DNA from 2 places in the Terrabacter sp. Soil810 genome. Region 1 is predicted to be linked to the other one. Evidence: predicted binding sites of a transcription regulator. Region 1 holds the regulator's gene; the other holds the start of a gene.
The links. The regulator LexA, encoded in region 1, represses DNA repair genes until DNA is damaged. The targets are predictions, from matches to a motif close to TCGAACANNTGTTCGA.

Region 2: a site for LexA is predicted at 1,168-1,183, ahead of ASG96_RS12120 (HNH endonuclease signature motif containing protein). Genes of this name have one in related genera too.

Annotation. Positions count from the first base shown of each region.
Region 1 covers NZ_LMSW01000012.1:285,107-288,299, forward strand. Annotated here, with positions in the region: gene ASG96_RS16175 (phosphotransferase) at 1-321, shown strand, start outside; gene ASG96_RS16180 (hypothetical protein) at 325-1,236, opposite strand; gene lexA (transcriptional repressor LexA) at 1,367-2,092, opposite strand; gene ASG96_RS16190 (LysM peptidoglycan-binding domain-containing protein) at 2,321-2,743, shown strand; gene ASG96_RS16195 (hypothetical protein) at 3,046-3,193, shown strand, end outside.
Region 2 covers NZ_LMSW01000011.1:1,338,672-1,341,864, reverse strand. Annotated here, with positions in the region: gene ASG96_RS12120 (HNH endonuclease signature motif containing protein) at 1-1,165, opposite strand, end outside; gene ASG96_RS12115 (N-acetyltransferase) at 1,281-1,748, shown strand; gene ASG96_RS12110 (class I SAM-dependent RNA methyltransferase) at 1,845-3,119, opposite strand; gene ASG96_RS12105 (APC family permease) at 3,116-3,193, opposite strand, start outside.

The sequences.
Region 1 (3,193 bases):
GACTTCGGCGACGCCGTGCTCGCCCACCCCCTGTCCGCGCTCTTCGTCCCGCTCAACGTGCTGCTCCACCGGTTCGAGGCAGCCCCCGACGACCCCCGGCTGAGACGGGTTGCCGACGCGGCGCTCGAGGTCTGGGGCGACGTCGTCCCCGTCACCTCGCTCCGGTCGGCCCTGCCGGCGGCGCTGCGGCTCGGTCGGCTCGGGCGTGCCGAGTCGTGGCTGCGGGTCACCGCGACGCTGACGCCGCCGGAGGCCGCTGAGTACGGCGACTCCGGCACGTGGTGGCTCGGTGCGCTCGGCGACGAACCGCCCCTGTCCTGAGGGCTACTCGGCCACCGAACGGGCCGATCGTGCCTCGGCACCCTCGGCGTCTCGCAGGTCCCACAGCTCCTTGGTCTGCACGCCCCAGTAGGTGGCGAAGAGCACGATGATGATGACCTCGGCGATGAGGATGAGGTGGTCGAAGCCGCTCACCGTGAGGGCCGCCAGCACGGTCACCGCGAGAGCGAGGGCCAACGCGACCGCGATGGCGATGTAGATGCGCTTGTAGGCGATCCCCCGCGCCGCGCCGCCGCCGGTCGCACCCTGGTGACGCTCCTCGGCGCGCAGCGCGCTGAAGACCATGACGGCGATGACCCCGGCCACCATGGTGCCCGCGGCGATGCCGTGGCTCAGCGCGATGAAGCGGTCGCGCAGCGCGAGGAAGAGGGTCAGCTCTGCGAGCAGCACGAGACCGCAGACCACCGAGACGACCACCGAGCGGACCGTGGGCCGCTCGGAGGGGTCGCGGGTCAGCGCGCCCCGCTTGAGCCAGGCGGCCACGACCGCCGCGACGACTGCGACGACGACGAGCGACCAGATGTTGTTGCGCACGGCCGCGGCGATCTCGGCCGGGCTCTGGGTGTACGCGTTCGGACCGCACCGGCCGTCAGGCACCGTCGGGACCATGGCGACGACGAAGGCCATGAAGCCCGAGAAGTTGAGCAGCACGTCCTCCTCGGGTGAGTGGCCCTTGTAGGCGATGAGGCTCGCGCCGAGCGCGCACAGCGAGCCGACGAAGACGGTCCTCGCGGGCGTGTAGTAGTAGGCGCTGATCGAGCCGAGCCAGCACGAGTGGTCGGTCTCCCACCACCACTGGTAGCCGACGGAGAGCAGCAGCATGAGGAGCAGCGCGATCATCGCTCCCCGGAGGTAACGGTAGGTGAAGACGACGTCTCGGGTACGGCCGGGTGCCATGGCGGTCTCCTTCGCAGGACTCACGGGTCAGAGTCTGTCGCCGCCCGGTCCGATACGCCTCCCGGACGACGTATGCCGCCGGCGCACACGGGCGCCGACGGCATACGTCGTCGGTGGCTGCGGGGAGGGGTCAGATGCGGCGCAGGACGGCCGTGACCTTGCCGAGGATCGTCGCGTGGTCGCCGTCGATGGGGGAGAAGTCGGCGTTGTGCGGCATGAGCCACACGTGACCGTCGGTGCGCTTGAACGTCTTGACCGTCGCCTCGTTGTCGAGCATGGCGGCCACCACGTCGCCGTTCTCGGCGTGCTGCTGCTGGCGCACGACGACCCAGTCGCCGTCGCAGATGGCGGCCTCGACCATCGAGTCACCGGTCACCTTGAGCAGGAAGAGGTCGCCTTCGCCGACGAGCTGCTTGGGCAGGGGGAAGACGTCCTCGACGACCTCCTCGGCGGTGATCGGCACACCGGCGGCGATCTGGCCGAGCACCGGGACGTAGGACGCTTCGGGCCGGGCGTCACCCGAGTCGGTCTCGGTGTCGTAGTGGTCGCCGCGCGGACGCGGTGTGGTGGCGTCGCCGCCGCGGTAGCCGAGCTCCTCGGCCTTGGCGTCGGGGGAGACGACCTCGAGGGCCCGCGGCCGGTTGGGGTCGCGGCGCAGGTAGCCCTTGGCGACGAGCGCGTTGAGCTGGTGCGAGACGCTCGACGGGCTGGCGAGCCCGACGGCGTCGCCGATCTCGCGCATGCTCGGCGGGTAGCCGCGACGGTCGACGGAGTTGCGGATGACCTCGAGCACCCGCCGCTGGCGGACGGTCAGACCGTCTCCGGTCTCGCGATCGGGAAGCTCGGTCACGCCCATGGTGTCCCCTTCGTCGGCTCGTCAGGCCGCTTCGTGACGCCGGGTGTGGGGCCAGTGTCAGTGGTGGCTGGTGAGGTCTGTGGTGTGAGGAAAGACTACGCAGTTCGAACACAGTTGCCAAACACCTGTTCGATGCGTGTCTCGACTTCATCGAACATACGTGCTACAACTCGTACAGACGTTCTATCGAACATGTGTTCGCCGGTTCAGGAGCAAGGGGAGGTCACCATGAGCGCCATCGTCCTCGAGGTCGTTCGTCAGCCGCACACCGAGGAGCCCGCGCGGTCGCAGGCGACCGGTCGGCCCCGCCTCGTCCTGGTCCCCACCGGCCCCGACGCAGCACGGGCGGCCCGGACGGCCCGCGCCACCCAACCGCCGATGCGGTTGACGCGGTTCGGTCGCCTCGTCGTGGCCCTCCTCGTCGCAGCGGTCGTGTCCGTCCTCGGCGTCGGCCTGGCCGGCCAGCTCGCGTCGGCCACGGGGGAGCCGCGCACCATCACGGTCCGCTCGGGACAGACGCTCTCGGGCATCGCGGCCCGCGAGCTGCCCGAGCTGACCACGTCCGAGGGCGTCGTCGAGCTGCAGATCGCCAACGGACTCAGCACCACCGCGATCCACTCCGGTCAACAGCTCGTCATCCCGGGTCGCTGACCCGAGCCCTCCCGGGGCCGGCCGATGACGTATGCCGTGTGCTCGGCTGCGCCCGGCCCGACCCCACCCGATCCGCCGCGTTGGCTCCACCTTCAGCGGCTGGCGGTAGCGGCGCTTCGACCCCGCCGTTCCTGCCCCGGACGCCGCACCCCTGAGGAGGGGGTGCGGCGTTCTGCTGTGCCGGTCGTCGTTGTGGGGCAAGGGCGCCCGGGTCGCGCCGCCTGCCCGCACCCCTGTGGATGATGCGCTCGCGGTCCCACGGGCCCGACCTAGCGTGGTGGCCCTCGGGAAGGGAGCACGGGATGCGCTACGACGTCGATACCGCCGCACTGCGCGATGACGCCACCTCGATCGCTGAGGTGTTGGAGCGGGTGCGGCGGCTCGGGATCGCTGAGGAGCTGCGGCCCCTGGGCGGGGCGATTCCCGGCGGCCGCGTCGCCGCGGGGCTGG
Region 2 (3,193 bases), on a different contig from region 1:
CGTTCGGCGGTCGCCATCGTCTCTCGCGCTCGAAGAGCTCGGACCCGATCGCGTGCTCCGACGCGAGCCGGGGACCCGCGATGAGTCCCAGGTCGTCGGAACAGGCGTCGACCGATGCCGGCAGGTTGGGGCCATACGGCGGACCCTGCTGACGAGACGGGGCGCCGGGACGCAGGTCAGCCAGCGGCATGGAGGAGGGAGGGTCTGCGCAAGCGGTGTCTGGGACAGCATGGCCATGACCTTGGGGCGGAGCGCTGCGCTGATCGTCCATCGCGGGGTCGGTGAAGGTGGGCACGACCAGCTCGACGGTCGTGGACACCTGAGCGCTGCCCAGCAGCAGGTCGAGGAAGGCGTCCGCCCGGGCCTGGTCGATCGAACGGGCAGGATCAGCGCGCACGTACTCGTGAGCCAGCTCGTCGACGGCACCCCACGCCTGCATCGAGTCCCGCGCGGGCAGCGAGGCCTTCCACCACGTCGTACCCGGGTCGAGTCCCGGCTCCACCCGGACGAAGCGGTCACGCAGACCGTGCTCCGATCGACGATGAACGGCCGCCGGGTCGATCGCCATGGCGGCACGCTCGCACTCTCGTCGGAGCCGAGCGGGTGTCAACGACTCCACCCCGCCTCCCTCGACGACGACGGCGTCGAAGGCCGGGCGGCCATCGACCGCGACGAGTCCGGCCCGGTCCACCAGGACGCCGGTCTGCCGCGGGGTGAGCCGCCCGTCGAGCGCGGACGCCAGAGTGCGCGGGAGGTCCTCGACGAGGCAGAGGGCATCCGAGACCCGCGACTCGGCGCCACGGGGGGTCGAACGCAGGATGGGCGCGACGCTGGAGGCGACGATCTTCACCGACGACGGGCGGTACTCGGACCCGTCGGCCCAGTCCCCGTCGAGGTCTGCGAGATCGAGCTCCTCACGGCGCACGCAGGCGGCCAGGGCCAGGTCCTGGACGGCGCTGAGGACGTTCATCGCGCGTTGCGCGACGGCAAGGACCGCCTCGGCGCTCGCCGTGTCGAGGGTGCGCAGGCGCTCCGGCACCACGCGACACACGACGGCTGCCTGCGCGACCGGCGCCAGCGCATCGAAGACATCGGCAGGGATCTGGGTGAGGAACGCAAGCACGCCAGCGACCTCGCTGCTCTCGATGGCGCCCCCCAACTCCATGATCGAACACTGGTACGAGCCACCGACAGTCACTGTCGTGGCAGACGCGCACCGACGGCCACCCAGGCCCGGTTCCGGACGTCTGGCCCCGCAGGGCTCTTGCTAGGTTCGCCAGGTGGACATCACACGGATCGGACCCGCCGACTGGGAGAGGTTCCGTAGGGTGCGGCTGGCCTCGCTGTCCGAGTCTCCAGCGGCCTTCGGTTCGCGACATGCCGACTGGGTCGACGCCCCGCCCGAGCGCTGGCAGTCCCGCCTGACCCTGGTTCCCTTGACGCTCCTGGCGCACGAAGCGACGACAGATCTCGGTGTCGTCAGCGGACAACCTGTCGGCGAGGCGTGGGTCGAGCTCATCTCGATGTGGGTGGCCCCCGCTGCACGAGGCACGGGTGTCGCCGGCCGGCTCATCGACGCGGTCGCGGACTGGGCGGCGGCTCAGGGCAGGACGACCTACCTGATGGTCCGCAGCGACAACACGCCCGCGAGGAAGTCCTATGAACGGGCTGGATTCGTCGACATGGGCGTCCCGGACGACTGGCCCCCCGACGAGCCCCCCGAGCACCGCATGGAGCGGCGCCCCTGACACCGGCTCGCCCGTGAGCGTGTGGCGCCCACGGACCACGCCGATGACCCGTCGACGAGGAGGAGGAGCCCGCCCAGGGCGGGGACCGCCCGGCCGTCAGGCCTGAGGTCGCGTCGACTCGCCTCGTGGCTCCAGCACGGCGATGCACTCGACGTGGTGGGTCATCGGGAAGGCGTCCCAGGCCTCGAGCGAGACCAGGTCGTAGCCATGGGTGCCGGCCGCCTTGACGTCTCGGGCCAGGGCCGACGGGTCGCAGGCGACGTAGACGACGCGGCGCGGGCCCATCTGCGCGAGCAGCCCCATGACGTCCTTGCCGGCGCCGGTGCGGGGAGGGTCGAGCACCACGAGGTCGGCGGTGACGTCCTGTCCGACGAGCCAGCGCAGCTCCCGGTCGACGCGGTTGGCACGCCACTCGACGTTGTCGAGGTGCTCGGTGTTGGCCGACCCGTTCTCGACGGCTCGGCGGTCGCCCTCGACGCCGAGGACGACGCCGTCGGGCGCGACGAGCTCAGCGAGGCGCATCGTGAACAGTCCCGACCCGGCGTAGAGGTCGAGGACGCGGTCGCCTGGCTCGGCCCCGAGCAGCGTCGTCACGCGGGTCAGGAACGTCGAGGCCGCACCCGGGTGCACCTGCCAGAAGCCCCGCGCGGCGACGACGTACTCGCCCTCCCAGTCCCCGTCGCGAGCGAGCTCGCCGACGAGACCGCCGCCGCCCCCTCCCTCTGGCGCGGGCAGCGGGACGAGCACGGGCTCCTCGGGGTGCACGGCATCGACGACGTCGACCGACTCGAGGTCGGGCCACTGGGTGTCGAGCACCCCGGAGTCGATGACCCTGCGGGTGGCGATCAGGCAGTCGTCGACGGGCACGACGTCACGCGACCGGTGGCCGCGCAACCCGGCCCTCCCGGCTCCGTCGACAGCGAACTCGACGCGGGTGCGCCACCGCAGGCCCGCCTCGTCGCCGGGCACCGGTTGGACGTCGACGTCGACGTCGAGACCGGCAACGCGCGCGAACTGCTCGCGCACGACGGCCGACTTGAGCGCCCGCTGCGTGTCGAGCGACGCGTGCTGGAAGTCGCAGCCGCCGCAGCCTCCCGGGACGGCATAAGGGCACGGGGCCTCGACGCGTCCGGGCGCTGCTTCGAGCACGTCGACAGCATCGGCGCGGACGAAGCTGTCACCGACGCGCCCCTCGGTGACGCGCGCGACGACGCGCTCGCCGGGCAGCGTGTGGCGGACGAAGACGACCTGCCCCTCGTGCCGGGCCACGCAGTGACCGCCGTGGGCGACGGGGCCGACCTCGACGGTCCACTCCCGGCCCACGAGCGACTCTCCGCCGGCGGCGCGCTCGCGGTTCTGGCGACCGCTCACAGCGCCCCGCCGCGCACGGACCCGCTGATCGGCGGCTCGTCGATCCAGTCGCGCTCGGCGCCCTCGGACGACTG